Regions from separate parts of the Shewanella violacea DSS12 genome, predicted to be linked through region 2. Evidence: predicted binding sites of a transcription regulator. Region 2 holds the regulator's gene; the other holds the start of a gene.
What was found. Region 2 encodes FliA, which starts transcription of late flagellar genes. Its sites were predicted from a motif close to CTAAAGNTNNNNNNNNNNNNGCCGATA; they were not measured.
Positions count from the first base shown of each region.

Region 1: a site for FliA is predicted at 6,984-7,010, ahead of SVI_RS08370 (flagellar protein MotY). Genes of this name have one in related genera too.

Region 1 covers NC_014012.1:2,044,198-2,054,513, reverse strand. The annotation lists gene tolB (Tol-Pal system beta propeller repeat protein TolB) at 1-648, opposite strand, end outside; gene tolA (cell envelope integrity protein TolA) at 659-1,618, opposite strand; gene tolR (protein TolR) at 1,622-2,056, opposite strand; gene tolQ (protein TolQ) at 2,056-2,745, opposite strand; gene ybgC (tol-pal system-associated acyl-CoA thioesterase) at 2,735-3,133, opposite strand; gene SVI_RS08375 (prolyl oligopeptidase family serine peptidase) at 3,302-5,452, opposite strand; gene SVI_RS08370 (flagellar protein MotY) at 6,080-6,949, opposite strand; gene rnt (ribonuclease T) at 7,092-7,763, shown strand; gene SVI_RS08360 (peroxiredoxin C) at 7,899-8,504, opposite strand; gene SVI_RS08355 (Na+/H+ antiporter family protein) at 8,817-10,136, shown strand; gene upp (uracil phosphoribosyltransferase) at 10,285-10,316, opposite strand, start outside.
Region 2 covers NC_014012.1:1,652,461-1,662,776, forward strand. The annotation lists gene fliR (flagellar biosynthetic protein FliR) at 48-845, shown strand; gene flhB (flagellar biosynthesis protein FlhB) at 894-2,027, shown strand; gene flhA (flagellar biosynthesis protein FlhA) at 2,324-4,423, shown strand; gene flhF (flagellar biosynthesis protein FlhF) at 4,435-5,829, shown strand; gene SVI_RS06715 (MinD/ParA family protein) at 5,834-6,715, shown strand; gene SVI_RS06720 (RNA polymerase sigma factor FliA) at 6,708-7,427, shown strand; gene cheY (chemotaxis response regulator CheY) at 7,469-7,852, shown strand; gene SVI_RS06730 (protein phosphatase CheZ) at 7,866-8,603, shown strand; gene SVI_RS06735 (chemotaxis protein CheA) at 8,619-10,316, shown strand, end outside.

The DNA.
Region 1 (10,316 bases), 390 kb from region 2:
TGACATTAAGGGCTCAGCTGAGCGCAGCAGCATCTGCTCGTTATGACCATCATAATCAGAGATCATTAACTGATAGGGCGACTTCTCACCATGTTTCACCATCACATAAGCGATATGCGTTAAGAATGCACCGCGAATACCCGTTAGTTTCTCGTAGACCAGATCGCTGATTCTATGACCATAATGTCTAAATTGAGCTGCTGTTATAACGGTCTCACGACTGTCGATCAGATATTCTCTGCTAGACCTTGGGCCTGCTCCTTGTTGCATTTGGGCCTTAGCCAGATCAACCAAGTCAAAAGTAACCAGGTATTGATCATTACCACGTGGCTTAACAGAGCCCATAATAACGGCTTCAGCTTCAATGCTCGACCAATCTTTAGCAACAAACTGAGACACATTACTGATGTTACGTTGAGGAAGACCTAAGTCATCGAGCGGTTTAAACGTACCACTACGCGTAAGGTCCGACATCACAACATCAGAGATCTGCTCAGGCATAACCCCCATCCCTTGCCATACAAAGGGGATAACGGCGATAGGACGTGCAGCATCTACTCCTTCGGTAATAACAATATCTAACGCAGCTCTTACTGGTGAGCTTAAAATAATCAGGCTTAAAAAGAGCCACTTCCCCAAAGTCTTCATAGGACTCCTATTAATTGAATTCTGGTTGAACTGTTAAATTAATTTCTTTGAGTTTGTCATACACGTCTGGTTCACTCGATACTGGCAGACGTCCCGCCTTGTTTATAGCGACCTTTGTCGCTCGGCACACGACAGAATCACCTGACAGAATCTTGGTTCCTGTAACAAAACCATCATTTGCAAGACGAATGAAGATCCGACAACTCTTTCCACGCATCGACTCGTTGACGACTAATTGACGCTGAATAGTCGCCCTAATCATACTGGTATAACGCTGAACTTCACTCATAACCTGCTTGTTACGGGTCTGAGAAAGTGCCGTATGCTCCTCCGCCAAGGCATCTTGCATCATCTGCTCTTGCAGCTGACGTTCTCTCTCCTCAGCCTTACGTTTACGCTCAGCTTCCTCTTTACGCTTGCGCTCGGCATCTGCTTTACGTTTACGATCATCGGCAGCCTTTTTAGCAGCGGCCTCTTCCTGTTTACGTTTCACCTCAGCTTTTTTTGCCGCTTTTTCAGAAGCTTCACGCTCTTTCTCTTTCTGCTTACGGACCTTTTCGGCCTGTTGCGCCTTCTCTTTTTCTTGTTTCTGCTTCAACTGAGCCGCTTTGGCTGCAGCCACTGCATTCTTAGTTTCTATCTCTTTGAGTTTACGCTCAATTTCCAGCTTCTTAATTTGAGCCTGTTCGCTCTCTCTTTTTTGACGAGCCTGAGTCACTTGGCGTTCCAATTCATCCTGGCGCGCCTTCTCTTTACGAGCCAGCTCTCTTTTTTCGGCCTTTAACTTCTCAACATGCTGAGCCACCAATCTCTGATCGACCATCACGGCCTTCATCGCAGGGGCACTCACCTGAGGCTGAGGTTTGGGCTTATCAGAAAAATCCACGCCCAGAGCGATGATAACTAACACACCAATATGAATACCCGCTGAAATGACGAAAGGTAAGGTAAAATCTGATTTAGCTGCCACCGTCTAGTCTCCTGGTGAATCTGTCATCAAACCAACTGAAGGAACGCCAGCACCTTGTAAGCTAACCATTAATTGGATGACTTTATCATAGGTGATACTTCTATCGGCTTTTACTACTACGGGACGCTCAGGTTCCAATTGAATGATGGCACCCACACGAATAGCGACCTCTTGAAGATCTAAGGGCTCTTTCGAACTTGAACTGCCCACATCCAAAAAGTAATCTCCGTCGGCATCGATAGAGGCGACGATCGGCGGCTTACTGTCGGCAGGAAGCATCTCTGATGCCGCTTGTGGAAGATCCACTTTCACACCTTGGGTGACAATCGGCGCCGTCACCATAAAGATGATCAGCAATACCAACATCACATCGATATAAGGCACCACATTGATCTCGGCAACTGGACGCCGGCGTTTTCGCTGATAACCCTGCTGCATTAGCTTTCATCCTTGTCGCTGTATGCTTGACGATGCAAGATGCTGGAAAACTCCTCCATGAAGTTCGCATAGGACATCTCAACGCTATCAACCTGAGTGGTAAAACGGTTATAGGCGATAACAGCTGGGATAGCCGCAAATAGGCCCATAGCCGTGGCAATCAAGGCTTCGGCAATACCCGGAGCGACCATGGCAAGGGTGGCATTCTGCACCGCGCCTAGGGCGATAAAGGAGTTCATGATCCCCCAAACCGTACCGAATAAACCGATATAGGGACTGGTAGACCCAATTGTGGCTAACAAGGGTAAATGAGTTTCCAGTTTTTCCATCTCGCGAGACAGGGATACACGCATGGCGCGATAACTGCCGTCCATCACAGCACCTGGAACCTTGCTATTAAGCTTGCTTAATCTCGTATACTCTTTAAAACCAGTATGGAACAGAATTTCTAATCCGGTATTACTGTCCTGCCTGGCCGATAACTCTTTATAGAGTTTATTAAGATCGACTCCAGACCAAAACTGGTCCTCAAATTTGAGTGCATTTTTCTTGGCAGTATTCAATAAACGATGACGTTGAAAGATCACCGCCCAAGACATCACAGATAAACTCAACAAGGTGAGCATTACAAATTTAACTAATAAACTGGCTTGTAAAAACAATCCAATAATTGAAATATCAGCTTCCACCTTTAAACTCCTGAACTATATTTTGGGGAATGGCACGAGGTCGCATACGCGATAGAGAAATACAGGCGACTAAGACTTTAGCCTCACAATATATTACCCCCTCCTCGTCAATTAACTTTTGTTCAAACATCAAGGATGCTTTCTTCAAGTCTATGACAACAGTTTCGACGATAAGGTCCTGCTCAAATCGGGCTGGACGGCAAAAATTTAATTCGGCCCTTTTTACCACAAAGGCAATATCCTCGGCTAATAGACTAGCCTGCTTGACCCCCATGGACTTTAACCACTCGGTTCGAGCTCGCTCAAAAAAATTAAGATATTTTGAATGATAAACAACACCACCCGCATCGGTATCTTCGTAATAGACAGAAATAGGCCAACGAAACATGAATTCTAAGTGCCAATCATGAGAAAAAATAGAGGCCTACTATACCTAGACCCAATGCAATTGTGAATGCTTGCCATGCTTAGATGTAAGCGATCGTCATAAAAAATTGTTAATAAAAAAGAGGAGCCAAGCTCCTCTTTTCATCATCATTTCACTATTACTTGATTATCAGTTAACTTTTCCCGGTATTTTTAAACCAAAGCTGTCGAATAGAAAACTATAGATATCGGCAAATTCATCAATTTTCATCGATGTTGGCTTACCCGCACCATGGCCTGCTTTCGACTCGATACGCATTATGATCGGCGCATCTCCCTGTTGTTGAGCCTGCATCATGGCACCAAACTTAAAGCTATGCAGCGGAACCACTCTGTCGTCATGATCCGCAGTCATCACCATAGTGGCGGGATAGCTACGCTTGGTCACGTTATGATATGGCGAATAAGCCAGCAAGGCCGGAAACTGCTCGGCAACATCTGCACTGCCATATTCACTTGTCCAAGCCCAGCCAATGGTGAACTTGTGGAACCTGAGCATATCCAGAACGCCAACTGCAGGTAACACGGCTGCAAACAAGTCAGGACGCTGAGTCAATGCAGCTCCCATCAACAAACCACCATTACTGCGGCCATAGGCCCCAAGCTTAGTTTTATTGGTGTAGTTTTCATCGATTAAATACTCTGCCGCCGCATAATAGTCATCGAACACGTTCTGCTTCTTATCAAACATACCAGCTTGATGCCAGCCCTCACCGTACTCGGCACCGCCTCTTAAGTTAGGTACCGCATAGATCCCACCCATATCCATCCAGGCAATATTGGCCGGACTGAATCTTGGCGTCAGCGAGATAGCGAAACCGCCGTAGGCGTATAACAGTGTCGGGTTTGCGCCATTCTTCTCCATGCCTTTCTTATATGAGATCATCATAGGTACGCGAGTACCATCTTTACTGGTATAGAAGACTTGCTTCGAAGCATAGTCATCAGAATTAAATGACACCTTGGGCTCGGTGTAAATGTGAGATTCACCTGTCTTGAAATCGAACCTGTAAGTCGTTTTAGGTTGCACGTAACTGTTGAAGACATAATAGAAGTAGTCTTTACTGCGCTTACCATAGGGGCCGGCAACCTTGCCTTCACCTGGAAGAGTCACGTCTCGGCGGTTTTCTCCATTCATGCTGAAGATAGATAACTTAGCCAACACATCATGCAAGTAACTCACTACCAAGTGATCGTTAATAATAGCAATACTACTGATTGGATCACTCGACTCGGCAATGAGGGTTTTCCAATTTGCCTTATCGCTGTGATTGATATCGATTGCGATAACTTTACCATTCGGAGCATCGAGATCTGTCTTAAAATAGAACACCGACTTATCGTTACCTAAGAAAGAGTATTCGGCTTCAAGATCTGTGATCAACTCCACTACTTCGCCAGGCTTCTCCAGAGACTGATAGAAGAAGCGATTACGCGTGTCTGTTCCTTGGGAGATAGAAAATAGCAAATAGTCACCCGCTTCTGAGACTTCAATACCAAAACCCCAGTCTTTATTCTGCGGACGCTCATAGACAAGTTTATCGCTTAGCTGCTCTGAGCCTATCTGGTGAAAATAAACCTTCTGATTGAAGTTCACATCGGCCAATAAGTTACCGCCCGTTGGCGCATCATATCGAGCGTAATACACGCCGGTATTATCTTTATTCCACACCGCATTTGAGAATTTAATCCATTTAAGCTCGTCATCGAGTTTAACCCCGGTTGCAACATCGACAAATTGCCACTGCTGCCAATCGGAACCCGACTTAGACACACCGTAAGCTAACGTTTTGCCATCGCCACTGAACGAGACACCCGATAAAGCCACGGTACCATCAATGGAGAGCGTATTGGGATCCAGAACAACTTTCTCATCTCCATTGGCAGTTTTAACATAAAGTACCGATTGCGCCTGCAAACCATCATTTTTATAGAAGAAGGTGTATTCACCATGCTCGAAAGGCGCCGATATCTTCTGGTAATTCCACAATTGAGTAATACGGTCGACCACGGCTTGTTTGTTTTCAATGCCTGAGAGATATGCTTTCCCCTCGGCTTGTTGCCTCTTTACCCAAGCTTGAGTTTGCTCTGTGTCTTGTTCAAGAAAACGATAAGGGTCTGCAACTTGCACCCCGTGGATGGTTTCAATTGTATCTCCAGCCATAGGGGCCGAAGATGTTTTTTGCTCTGAATCTTGCTGCGCTGACTGACACCCCATAATCCCAAGGGCCAAACTCGCTATTAATAGGTGCTGCTTTCTCAATTTGCTTTTAAATATCATGTTTGCTGCCCTGCTGATATTGATGGTATTTCTTATTATCTTTTTCCTGAGCCTAAGCTCAGGGTTGGAAGCTAACTATACAAGCAATTATTTGCGAGGCAATGAAATAATATTGACTGACTAATGATTGCATCAACAGGCATATTAATAACCCTGTAACATGGATTAATAAAATAGCCGTTGAATTATGCAGTTTATTTGCTTAAGCAAGCGGAAACCTGCTAATCCAGTGCATTCATCGATCCAGATCACACACGTTAAGATTAGATATTCTAATGTATTTTGGTATTTTTTCTAGTTTGTCAGTTCAGTTGCCTAAGCCTATACTGATCTCGTTTTCAGGAAGTATCTGTTTTACAGATATGAAAACAAGAACTCTTAATTCCCGTGTCTGACACGTGAATTTAATCCCTGGTTCTTATGCTTGACTTCCTTACTTCAATTTGTTGATTGCAATACATTATTTGCGGCCCGCTTAAGTTATTAAGCGGGCTTTTTTTTGTGTTAATTATTGCAGAGACTTAAGATAAGCATTCTTTCCAATACTCAGAGAATTAAACAACAAAAAGCCCAGCATCTATGCCGGGCCTTATGGCTAACATCTTATCTACATGGCAAACAAGCCCGTTACATAGGTTTACTAATCCTAATGACAACTCGTCTGTTTCTGCCTCTTTCATCTATGGTTGCATTCGAGGCCACATGACGACGTTCCCCATGACCTACCGTATAGATGCGATCTTGATTGATCCCCGCAGATAAGAAGAAATTTTTCACCGAATCTGCACGTTGCTCCGAGACTTTTTGGTTGATTGAGCGGCCACCATAGCTATCCGTATAAGCATCGATCAATACCAGTTCAACTTCCGAGTCATAAGCCAGGTACTCTTGTACTTTGGCTATCTGTGATTTAGAGAAGCGGGTTAATTCTGAGCCACCGGACTCATAGGTTAATACAGTGAAGGCGATATCGTCGAAACTATATGGCAGTAATCCGGCAAGACAGGCCCTAAATTCACCATATTTACGATTAAAATTAATCGCAGAGAGGCCAACAGCTATTTTATTGGATTGGTTATACCAATCGGCATAATAAAACGTTGGCTCCATGCCACGTTCAAGCTCGGCGAGCATGGACCAAGCCGCATTACGTGGTACCTCACCACTGAAATATTTCTGGTAGGTCAACTCAGTGATCTCTTTAGAGAGGATACCAGGACGCCAGGCTGGTGCCTTGCTCATCAAGGTTGCTTGAGTGACCTTATCCGGCTTAAGCCACATATCTAAAGTGAAATTCAAGTTATGATTTTTGCCCGCAATACTGGTAAATACTGCTTTGCCATATGAGGGGATATTATGTTCAAGACGGCAAATGATCGGCGTATTACCACTCAGCTTCCATTGGGACTGGTCGAGAGAGGCAACATAATGGCGCAATTCTGCTGTCGCAAAAAACGGCATACATAATGTCGATGCTACCAATACTCTAAGCCACATACCTGATTCTCATATTTATTCTGTTACTTAATGCTATCGGCACACTTTTACAGACCTTTAGCTCATAAAGTAGCCATTCGGACATGACAGCATTAAGTGCTTCCCTCATAATAGTGGCCTGATAACTATTTGGACACTTTCAATGAGCGAAATTTGCGACGCCAATAAATTAAATCACCGTTTTAGGGGCTACTTCCCTGTGGTCATCGATGTCGAGACTGCCGGCTTCAATTCCCAAACCGATGCGTTGCTTGAAATCGCCGTCACCATGCTGAAAATGGATGATGAAGGTATACTCAGTTTAGACAAGACACTGCATTACCACATAGAACCTTTCGAAGGGGCGAATTTAGAACCTGACGCCCTCGCCTTCAATGGCATAGATCCAACCAATCCTCTTCGCGGTGCAGTGAGCGAGAAAGAAGCCTTCCTCGAAATATTTAAAGAGGTCAAGAAGGCGCAGAAAGCCGTCGGCTGTCACAGAAGTATTATCGTCGCTCATAACGCTGCCTTCGATCATGGTTTTGTATCCAAGGCCATCGAACGTTGTGCACTTAAACGTACCCCTTTCCATCCTTTTGCCACCTTCGATACTGCCGCACTTTCAGGTTTAGCACTGGGGCATACTGTACTCGCTAAAGCATGTTCGATAGCTGGTATCGACTTCGATAACAATGAAGCTCACTCAGCGCTTTACGATACCGAGCGTACCGCGGAACTATTCTGTCACATAGTCAATAAGTGGAAAGCCCTGGGTGGATGGCCTCTTGCCGTAAACCACGACATTGATGAAGCATCTGAAGAGACAAAATAGATAGCAACATATAAAGCTTAACGACAAAACGGCCTCTGGGCCGTTTTTTTATGTCTATCCTCCTAATAATAGGCATAAAAAAGCCGCGATAATCGCGGCTTTTTTATGCTTTAAACTAACGATAATCGATTAAGATTATAGAGAATCTGCATTGTCACTTAGATAAGATGCAACGCCTTCTGGGCTTGCGTCCATACCTTTGTCGCCTTTTTCCCAACCAGCAGGACAAACATCACCGTGCTCTTCGTGGAACTGAAGTGCATCGATCATACGAAGCATTTCATCAACATTACGACCTAATGGAAGATCGTTAACAACCTGGTGACGAACCATGCCTTCTTTGTCGATTAGGAAAGAACCACGGAAAGCAACACCAGCTTCTGGATGCTCAACGTCATATGCCTTACAGATCTCATGCTTAACGTCAGCGACAAGAGTGTACTGAACTGGACCAATTCCGCCTTCAGCTACTGGAGTGTTACGCCATGCGTTGTGAGTGAACTGTGAATCGATAGAAACACCGATCACTTCCACGCCACGCTTCTTGAACTCTTCAATGCGGTGATCGAAAGCGATCAGCTCAGATGGGCATACGAAAGTGAAATCAAGTGGGTAGAAAAACACTACCGTTGGCTTGCCTTTGATGGCTTCAGCTAGGTTAAAGCTATCGACGATTTCGCCGTTACCAAGTACAGCTGCAGCAGTAAAATCAGGAGCCTGACGGCCTACTAATACGCTCATTTTATATCTCCATCTATGGATTGAAAAAACGCTTTTCGTTTTAAATCTTATGGCATTATAGGCAGTGTTTTTCCGCATACAAGCTTTTTGCGACGAATATCACCTTTAATTAATTTAATCTTCACTCTTGGTATATTAAGACAGCAGAATACCTTGGGAAATAATGTGGATATTTACAAAAACTGATTAGTTATGTCTACACAGAGTTAACAAACCCACAGTTTTAACAGATATATCCTCTGTCTACTGGACAAGGCAAGCCTAGCTAAGCAAAATGTCTGCCCAATTAAAGATAAGAAAGAATCTATTGATATGAACGCTGTCGTCATCGCTGTTTGCCTCATGCTAGGACTAAGTTTAGCCCGGGTAAATGTTGTAATCGCACTCACAATAAGTGCACTGGTCGCAGGCTTGGTTGGAGGCATGAGTCTTCAGCAAACGGTAGATGCATTTAACACCGGCTTAGGCGGCGGTGCGCAGATTGCGTTAAGCTACGCACTGCTCGGCGCATTTGCCGTGGCTCTGTCACATTCAGGCTTAACTACGCTGATTTCCAAAAAAATCATTTCACTACTGGGCAAAGAGCAAAACAGCGCAAACATGAATCGCGTTCGTTGGGTCTTGTTACTCCTGATACTCACCATGGCGGTTTCTTCCCAGAACCTGCTGCCCATTCACATTGCGTTTATCCCCATTCTGATTCCACCACTACTCCATGTGATGTCTAAGCTAAAGCTAGACAGGCGTTTGGTTGCCTGTGTACTCACTTTTGGTTTAGTGACTACCTATATGATCTTGCCTATTGGCTTCGGTGGCATTTTCTTAAATGACATATTATTGGCCAGCCTCAATAACAATAATCTCCATGCCGTACGTGAGCAGATCCCCACCGCCATGATGATCCCAGCAATGGGCATGGTAACGGGTTTACTTGTGGCGGTATTTATCAGCTATAGAAAACCCCGGGAATATAAAGAAGAACAGATCTTAGTCGCCGAGCCGGAAGAGACAGTAAACAAGCGTAATATTGTTATTGCAATCATAGCTATCGCATCGACACTTGTGGTTCAATTAATCACAGGTTCGATGATTTTCGGCGCCTTGATTGGTTTTATTATCTTCAGCTTCTCTGGCGCACTCAAGCATGTGGCCGATCAAGATGTCTTTAACCAAGGCGTACGCATGATGGCCAACATTGGCTTTATCATGATTTCTGCTGCTGGATTTGCCGCGGTCGTGAAAGCAACTGGTGATGTCAGCAGCTTAGTCGACTCGCTGAGCAACATCATAGGCGACAATAAAGCGTTAGCCGCCTTCTTGATGTTACTGGTGGGCTTATTCATTACCATGGGTATTGGTTCATCTTTCTCTACTATCCCGATCATCGCCACCATCTATGTGCCATTAGCCATGAATTTTGGCTTCTCAGTCACCGCCACCATAGCCTTAGTTGGCACAGCGGCGGCGCTGGGAGATGCAGGCTCACCAGCCTCTGACTCGACCTTAGGTCCGACGGCAGGCTTAAACGCCGATGGCCAGCATGACCACATCAAAGACAGTGTGATCCCGACATTTCTTCACTATAACATCCCCTTGTTGGTGTTTGGCTGGATAGCAGCCATGGTGCTCTAGAGCGAGTTCGAGGTTCGAGGTTCGAGTACTTATTCAAAATGAGAAGTAAAAAACAAAAAAGGAGCCGATTGGCTCCTTTTCTTTTTTATAAACTAGCAATATAAACTAACGATTAGCTTAAATTTACGTTTATAGCTGTGCTTAGTGACTACTTAGTACCGAAAATCTTATCACCCGCAT
Region 2 (10,316 bases):
AAAAGTAATTAGCATGACAAACATGACGACTCAACAGGGGTAGCCGCATGGATATTCTAATGACGACCATAATGGACACGATAGCCTCATATATGTGGCCATTGTTTAGGGTGTCCAGTATGTTTATGGTGATGGCCGTTTTCGGGGCTAATACCACACCTGTCAGAGTCAGAGCATTATTATCTATGGCAATTACCTTCGCCATAGTGCCAGTTTTACCTCCGGTTGAAAATGTAGAGCTATTTGCCGCGTCTGCGATGTTTATCACCTTACAACAGCTACTTATCGGCATAGCCATGGGGTTTGTAACCTTACTCGTTATGCAAACCTTCGTGCTTACGGGTCAAATCATAGGTATGCAGACAAGTTTAGGTTTTGCTTCTATGGTGGATCCTTCTTCCGGTCAGCAAACTCCCGTGATAGGTAACTTATTTTTGTTGCTAACCACCATGATCTTCCTCGCTGTCGATGGTCACCTGGTTATGATCCGTATGCTAGTCATGAGTTTCGAGACTATTCCCATATCAGATCAAGGGCTTAGTATCACAAGTTATAGAATGTTGGCAGATTGGGGTGGCTACATGTTTGGTGCGGCATTGACCATGTCGATCACGCCTATCGTTGCGCTTTTGCTGATCAACCTGTCCTTTGGAGTCATGACCCGAGCTTCTCCTCAACTGAATATTTTCGCCATAGGTTTCCCTGTAACCATGGTGAGTGGTTTAGTTATCTTGTGGTTAACCTTGACACCGATAATGGAGCACTTCAATGAAGTGTGGACCTCAGCTCAACTGCTGCTTTGCGATATACTAAAACTTCAGTGTAATACCGATGGGGCTTTTTGATGTTTCAACTTAACGGGTTGCAGAGCCTATCTAAGGGAGTGCTAGTTCATGGCTGAAAATGACAGTAGCCAAGAGAAAACCGAAGAGGCAACCCCCAGGCGATTAGAACAAGCAAGGGAGAAAGGTCAGGTTGCTCGCTCCAAAGAGCTAGGAACCTCGGCGGTGTTAGTGTCGGCAGCAGTAGGTTTTGCCATGGTAGGCCCCAGTATTGCGGGGAGTTTAGTCACCATAATGACAACCTTGTTTACCATGGACAGGGAACAAGTTTTTGACACCAATCAGATGGTTTTGATTTGGAGCATGATAGGACGAGAGCTTGCCTTTCCTATGGCTAGCCTGATGTTACTCATCGCTTTGGTGGCCTTCATCGGCAATATCGTATTAGGCGGAATAACCTTCTCAACAAAAGCCTTTATGCCGAAAACCGATAAAATGAATCCTATGGCGGGGTTTAAAAGAATGTTCGGTGTTCAGGCCTTAGTGGAATTGACCAAAGGTATCGCTAAATTTTTGGTTGTCGCATTATCAGCATACTTTCTTTTAAGTTTTTTCTTTGATGAAATTTTAGCCTTATCTCGGGACCATCTTCCCGGAAATGTTTACCATGCACTGGATCTACTGGTGTGGATGTTTATCTTACTGTGCTCCTCAACCATTCTCATCGTGGTTATCGATGTGCCATTTCAGGTCTGGAATCACAATAAACAACTCAAGATGACCAAGCAGGAAGTCAAAGACGAATATAAGGACACCGAAGGTAAACCTGAGGTGAAAGGCAAGATAAGACAGATGCAAAGGGAAATCGCGCAGAAACGTATGATGTCAGAAGTTCCAAATGCCGATGTTATCGTTGTCAATCCAGAGCACTATGCGGTGGCGGTAAAGTATGATGCCATGAAGTCGACGGCTCCTTATGTATTGGCCAAAGGTGTCGATGAGGTTGCTTTTAAAATTAGAGAGATAGCCCGTGAACACGAGATAGCTATTGTTTCGGCCCCACCTTTAGCTCGCGCTATTTATCATACGACTAAAATAGATCAAGAGATCCCTGAGGGATTATTTACTGCCGTGGCTCAGGTTTTAGCTTATGTGTTTCAGTTACGCCAATATCAGCGACATGGAGGCCGAAGACCAACCACCATTCCAGTAAAACAGCCCATACCGGATGATTTGAAATATTAGTTTAAGTCGGTCATGTTCCACTAAATTTTGACGGCCCTTAGTCTTATCCTTTAATAGTGTAAGCGTATTTTTCGATGTAATAGTGTAAATGTGCGTCTTAATATACTATTTTTGATGAAAATTCACTCAGTTAAATCACAAGTCATTCATTTAACGGCAATATAACGGTATAGTGCAAACTTGATAATATTAAGTACCACATTGATAACTTAGTTGTTGGTGATGGGAGTAATTTGCACAACTTGGCTTTAAAATTGCTTGATTAGAGCTAGATGTCAAAAGTTTGGATTTTTTGAATGGATGTTAAAGCAAAACTTGGTCAACTTAAACAAATAAAGCCTTCTAGTTTCAAAGGTATAGGGACTCCTTTATTTGTTCTCGCTGCGTTAGGCATGATTATTTTGCCTATGCCACCATTTCTGCTGGATATTCTGTTCTCATTTAATATTGCCTTGGCTTTAGTCGTATTGCTGGTCGCTATTTATACTGACAGACCATTAGATTTTGCCGCTTTCCCCAGTGTATTACTAATAGCGACTCTACTGCGTCTTGCCCTCAATGTGGCATCGACTCGGGTGGTCTTACTCGAAGGACACAACGGTGGTGATGCTGCCGGTAAAGTGATTGAGTCATTTGGATCGGTTGTGATAGGCGGAAACTATGCCGTTGGCTTAGTAGTATTCTTAATCCTTATCATCATTAACTTCGCCGTTGTTACCAAAGGTGCTGGGCGGATAGCAGAAGTTAGTGCTCGCTTTACCTTAGACGCAATGCCTGGTAAACAGATGGCTATCGATGCCGATTTGAATGCCGGCGTATTGAACCAGGAGCAGGCAAGAGAAAGGCGCGCGGAAGTGACCAAGGAAGCCGATTTTTACGGGGCAATGGACGGTGCATCTAAATTTGTTAAAGGCGATGCGATTGCCGGGATCATGATCATGGTGATCAATATCCTTGGAGGATTCGTTATCGGTATGGTGCAGCATGGTCTGGATTTCTCTACTGCGGTGGAGATCTATACTCTGCTAACCATAGGTGATGGCTTGGTAGCTCAGATCCCAGGCCTTTTACTCTCAATTGCTGCAGCATTGATGGTGACACGTCAGAACGAGTCCGGCGATATGGGCCAGATGATGATGTCTCAGATGCTTGACAACCCTAGGTCAATAGCGATTGCTGCCGGTGTCTTGTTTATCATGGGTATAGTGCCAGGTATGCCACATTTTGCCTTTATTTCTCTGGCATTGGTTGTCGGTTCAGTGGCCTACTTCTTATATAAAAAACGAGAGAAAGAGCATGAGGAATCCCTGGAACTTGCGAAGAAGCCTGCTGTAGATAAGGCTGCAGGTAAACCTAAAGAACTCAGTTGGGATGATGTGCAGCATGTTGATACTATAGGGTTAGAAGTCGGATTTCGACTTATTCCTCTGGTCGATAAAGGTCAGGGCGGAGAGTTACTTGGCAGGATTAAAGGGGTACGTAAGAAGTTATCTCAAGAACTTGGATTTCTGGTGCCTGCTGTGCATATTCGAGATAACTTAGATCTCTCTCCTAATACCTATCGTATCTCCTTGATGGGGGTGGCGTCTGGCGAAGCCGAAATAAGACATGATTGTGAACTGGCCATCAACCCAGGCCAGGTATATGGCAAACTCGATGGCATAGAGACGAAAGATCCCGCTTTTGGTTTAGAAGCAGTTTGGATAGCCCCGGAAATGAGGGAGCATGCGCAAACCTTAGGTTATACCGTGGTGGATGCTGCGACGGTAGTGGCTACTCACTTGAGCCAGCTATTAACCAATAATGCGGCTAAGCTGCTCGGTTATGAAGAAGTACAGCAGCTTATGGATATGTTGGCTAAACATTCTCCTAAGTTAGTCGATGGCTTCATACCCGATGTTATGTCCCTGGGAACCGTTGTTAAAGTCATGCAAAACTTACTTAACGAAGGCGTATCGATTCGCGATCTTAAGACCATAGTACAGACATTGCTTGAATATGGTCCCAAGAGTACAGATACGGAAGTCTTGACCGCTGCCGTACGCATTTCACTGAAACGTATGATAGTGCAGGAGATCAGCGGGCCTGAAACGGAAATACCCGTCATTACTTTGGCGCCAGAGTTGGAACAAATGTTGCATCAGTCAATGCAAGCGACGGGAGGAGAAGGGCCCAACATCGAACCTAGCTTGGCTGAGCGGATGCAAAAGTCTTTAGAAGACGCAGCACAAAGGCAAGAGATGGTGGGGCAACCAGCAATATTATTGACATCGGGTATGTTACGTTCGACTCTCTCTCGATTTGTAAAGCACACGATTCCTAACCTAAGGGTTATTTCCTATCAGGAAGTTCCCGATGAGAAGCAAATTCGAATTGTTTCTGCTGTAGGTCAGTAGAGGGCATATAAGTGAAAATTAAACGTTTCTTAGCAAAAGATATGCGAACGGCATTGGCTCAGGTCAAAGAGACCTTAGGCTCGGATGCCGTGATAATGTCGAACAAAAAGGTCACAGGTGGAATCGAGATCGTCGCTGCCGTGGATTATGATGAGCCGAAACCTAAGGCCTTACAGGCTGAAAGACCTGCATCATCAGCCACTTTTATGGACTTGGCTGAAGAGAGAATTTCTCTGGGTTTAAAGAGACCTATTCGCGCAGAAGCTAAAGTAAAGCCGGCACCTGCGGCAGATTCACTTCAGGCATTGCTAGAGAGACAGCAGAGTCGGGTTGAACGACAAGTCTCTGAGCATTCGAGTGATGAATTGGATATGCCCGAATGGGCAAAAGGTTTGCAGGCTCCTCCGTCACAGGCTAAAGCGTCGCCTATGGAGAGGCAGCATTATTCAAATAAGCCCTCACATGAGGCAAAGGGGAAACCTAGCCCTGAACTTGAGATGATGCGTGAAGAGCTGGCATCTTTGAGAAGCTTGTTAACCCATCAAGTTACGGCTCTGATGAGTGAGCAGAAAAGTCGGGTCGATCCCGTTGGCGCCATGCTAGAGAGCAAGTTACTGGATGCAGAGTTCTCACCTGCTGTGTCAAAGAAACTTTCCGAATTGAGTGAGCATTATACGCCTGCTGATTTGGTCAGAGCATTGCCTCGCAGCCTAGCCAATATGTTGGATAATCAAGGTGATGATATCGTTCGCCAGGGTGGGGTGGTAGCGTTTGTCGGACCGACAGGTGTTGGAAAAACAACAACACTGGCTAAATTAGCCGCCAGATATGCAGCACATCACGGCGCTGAGCATGTCGCTTTAATTACAACGGATCATTATCGCATCGGCGCCTTTGAGCAATTGGCCACCTATGGAAAAATAATGGGATGCCCGGTTAAGCAAGCTCATGACCTTAATGAGTTGGAACAAATACTTTATCAGTTCCGTAATCGCAAGCTAGTATTGATAGATACGGCAGGAATGGGCCAAAGAGACATGCGCCTGTTCCAGCAGCTTGATAATTTAGCAGCAAATAGCAGATTGCCTATTCGCAGTTATCTGGTACTGTCATCAACAGGGCAGAGAAGAGTTTTAGAAGAAGCGGTGACACAATTTAGTCGTATCCCCTTATCAGGTGCGATACTCACTAAATTAGATGAATCAGTTTCCCTAGCCCCAGCTTTGAGTGTTTTGATACAAAGTGGGTTACCATTAAGTTATGTGACTGATGGGCAAAGAGTTCCAGAAGATATGAAAGTGGCCGATACATTCGAGCTAGCAAACAAAGCTCTGTCGGTATTAGATAATAAACCAGCAGTCAGAAATAATGAACGGTCAGATGAAAGGGCCTATGCATTTGAATAAAGCAATGAATCGGGATCAAGCAAGTGGTTTACGTATGATGAATCAACCTTATAACGAAAAAGTAAAAGTAATCGCCGTATCGGGTGGTAAGGGGGGCGTGGGTAAAACCAGTGTTGCCATCAATACCGCAGTTGCGTTAGCTGAAAAAGGTAAACGTGTACTCGTCCTGGATGCCGACTTAGGTCTGGCAAACGTGGATGTCATGCTCGGCATACGCGCAGAACGCAACTTATCCCATGTCTTATCTGGCGAGTCTGAGCTAGACGATATCATAGTGCGTGGACCTAAGGGGATTGGAATCATTCCTGCCACTTCAGGTACCCAAGCTATGGTTGAATTGTCAGCGGCTCAACATGCAGGGCTAATCAGGGCATTCAGCGAGATGCGAACACAGTTCGACATACTCATTGTCGATACCGCTGCCGGTATTTCAGATATGGTATTGAGTTTTTCGAGAGCCTCACAAGATGTATTAGTGGTGGTTTGCGACGAACCTACATCAATTACCGATGCTTATGCATTAATTAAGATACTGAGTAGGCAACATGGGGTCTTTCGTTTTAAAATAGTTGCCAATATGGTGCGAAGTTTACGGGAAGGGATGGAACTCTTTGCTAAGCTTAGTAAAGTTACCGATCGTTTCTTGGATGTTGCATTAGAATTAGTTGCTACCATTCCATTTGATGAAAACTTACGCAAGTCGGTACGCAAGCAGAAATTAATAGTTGAAGCGTATCCAAAGTCTCCGGCAACAATTGCTTATCATGGTTTGGCTAACAAGGTAATTAGTTGGCCTATACCACAGCAACCAGGAGGCCATCTAGAGTTCTTTGTTGAACGTTTAGTACAGCGTACTGAGTATCAAGAGGATAGAGCGAGTGAGTAAAGCCTCTGCGTATACTTGTTTAGATAATAAAGCTTTAATCGTTGAACAATACGCACCGCTTGTGAAAAAAATAGCTCACCATTTACTCGCTCGTTTACCAGCCTCTGTGCAAATCGATGATTTACTACAGGCTGGTATGATGGGGTTATTGGAAGCATCGTCAAAATTTGATGGTAACAAAGGGGCTAAGTTTGAAACATTCGCGGGCATAAGAATTCGCGGATCTATGCTTGATGAGATTCGTCGTGGGGATTGGGTACCTAGATCTGTCCATAGAAACCAGAGACGAGTCGCCCAGGTTATTGATGAGCTTGAGCAGGAGCTTGGTAGAGATGCCAAAGATGCCGAGATAGCCCAAAGATTGGACATGACCTTAAATGAATATCATCATATTTTAAATGATGTTTCGGTAGGGAAAGTAATTGGCATTGAAGATTTAGGTGTATCGGTCGATGTTATTAGTCACGATAACGGGGTTAATGACGATACATTTGAGTCGATTGCAGAAGGTGAGTTTCATTTAGCCTTAGTTGCAGCAATTAAGTTATTGCCAGAAAGAGATGGACTGGTTTTGTCGCTTTATTACGATGAAGCTTTAAATTTAAAAGAAATAGGGGCCATTCTTGAGGTTAGTGAGTCACGGGTTAGCCAGATTTTAAGTCAGGCAATGCTTAGACTAAAAGCTAAACTTAAGCATTGGACAAAAAAATAACGATTACATGAGCAATAATTAAGAGCTCCGCGGAGGAAACTTTGGACAAGAATATGAAGATTCTCGTTGTTGACGATTTCTCGACAATGAGACGTATCATCAAGAACTTGTTAAGAGACTTGGGTTTTAACAACACCCAGGAAGCTGATGACGGTTCGACAGCACTACCTATGTTACAGAAAGGAGATTTTGACTTTGTTGTGACCGACTGGAATATGCCGGGTATGCAAGGCATCGATCTTTTAAAAGCGATTCGTGCCGATGATGAATTGAAAAATATCCCTGTGTTGATGGTAACTGCAGAGGCAAAGAGGGAACAGATTATTGCCGCGGCTCAGGCCGGGGTTAATGGTTATGTTGTCAAACCTTTCACGGCAGCGACATTGAAAGAGAAGTTAGACAAAATCTTCGAACGACTCGGTTAACCAAGGTTGTGATATGCAGGTGAATACTTCAGGGCTAATTTCGTTAGAGCAGGCAAATAAATTGGTAGACTTGCTGACTCAAGGCGAACAATTACTCGCTGACGATTTAATTAGAGACATAGCTGCACCGATTCAAAAGGACCTTTTTGAAGAGGTCGGAAGACTCACTCGTCAGCTTCATAGTGCGATTGTCGATTTTCAAATTGATGATCGCCTGGTTGAGCTAACGAGTACTGAGATTCCGGATGCCAAAGAGCGGTTGACTTATGTCATAGATATGACTGAGCAAGCTGCTAATAAAACCATGGACGCAGTTGAAGAATGTCTTCCCCTGGCCAATGCTCTTTCGGCTAATATTCAATCTGTAAAGCCTGCATGGGATCGACTCATGAGGCGTGAAATTGAGCTCAGCGAATTTAAACCCTTGTGTCACAAGGTTCAACAATTTGTCGAGCGAAGTGAATTAGATTCTATCCGTTTGAAAGAACTGTTAAACCAAATATTACTTGCCCAAGATTTTCAAGATTTGACTGGGCAGATGATAAAAAGGGTTATCGATCTCGTTCGTGAAGTAGAAAATAATTTAGTCTCGATGCTGACGGTATTTGGTGAACAACCCGTCAGTGAAAATCCGACAATCATCGATAGTAGTGTTGAGGCCGAAGGGCCGATCATGAACGCTGAACAACGTGACGATGTCGTCGCAGGTCAAGATGAAGTTGATGATCTGCTGTCGAGTTTGGGTTTTTAATTAGGAGTCATATTAATGTCATTCGATGTTGATGAAGAGATACTGCAAGACTTTTTGATCGAAGCTGGTGAGATTTTAGAGCTTTTGTCTGAACAGTTAGTCACTTTAGAAAATAACCCTGATGATTCGGAGTTGCTTAATGCAATTTTTCGAGGTTTTCACACTGTAAAAGGTGGTGCGGGATTTCTTAGTTTGACTCCAATGGTAGATGTTTGCCATGAAGCTGAAAACACCTTCGATCTGCTGCGAACCGGCAAACGTGATGTATCCGCCGAGTTGATGGATATTATTTTACAGGCAGTTGATGCTATCAACGCCATGTTTGCTCAGACTCAGGCTGGGCAGCAGCAAGAACCTGCCGATGCTACCCTGTTGGCTAATTTGAAGTTACTGAGCTCAGGTTCTCCACTTCCTGGTTCAGCTGCACCAAGCGAGGCTTCAATCGAACTATTTGATGAGACCCCACTTGCCGATGACTCTGGTATTGAATTGTTTGATTCCGCTCCTCAGCAGATATCGAGTATTGCCGGTGAAGGCGGGATAGACGAGATCAACGATGATGAGTTTGAAGCGCTGTTAGATGCATTACATGGTGGCGGTAATAGCCCATCTGTAACTAAGCAAGCTGCAATCAGCACGCCGACTTCGAGCCAATCCGATGATATCACTGACGATGAGTTCGAATCTTTACTCGATGAATTACACGGTTCTGGTAATTTTAAGGAAAAATCATCGAGCACAATTGCTGCTGATGTTTCCCCAGCTGTAGATTCTAATGATATATCTGATGACGAATTTGAAAAACTGCTCGATGAACTTCATGGGGCAGGTGGCGGACCTGGTGGGGGCACAGAAGCTCCTTCACCAGTGGCCCAAAAAGTTGTGCCTGTGGCTAAGTCAGTGGCTCCAACGGCTGCACCCGTAACGACTAAATCTGTAGTTAAACCCGTTGTGCCAGAGAAGAAAAAGGTCGCTAAATCAGCGCCAGCTAACATGCCTCAGGCAGAAACAACAGTACGTGTCGATACGGCTAGACTCGATCAGATCATGAACATGGTTGGCGAACTCGTGTTGGTGCGTAACCGCTTACTGAGTTTAGGTATCTCTCGAGATGATGAAGAGATGTCCAAGGCATTAGCTAATCTTGACTTAGTAACTGCAGATCTGCAGGGCGCGGTGATGAAGACCCGCATGCAACCTATCAAGAAAGTTTTTGGTCGCTTCCCACGTGTTGTGAGAGATCTCGCTCGTAGTTTGAATAAAGACATTACTCTCACCATGATTGGTGAGGAAACAGATCTAGATAAGAATTTAGTTGAGGCACTAGCCGACCCTCTGGTTCACTTAGTGCGGAACTCAGTCGATCATGGTATCGAGATGCCGGCGGACCGTGAAGCCAGTGGCAAATCCAGAACGGGTACGATAACACTGTCTGCGAGCCAGGAAGGCGATCATATCCTGCTTAAAATCGAGGATGATGGTGCAGGCATGGATCCCGATAAATTGAAAGAGATCGCCATAACTCGTGGTGTGCTCGACGAAGAAGCGGCTGCTAGAATGTCTGATCAAGAGGCTTATAACCTCATCTTCGCTCCTGGTTTTTCCACTAAAGTTGAAATTTCTGATATTTCTGGCCGTGGTGTCGGCATGGATGTAGTTAAAACCCGTATTGCTCAGCTCAACGGGACTATCCATATCGATTCTTTAAAAGGT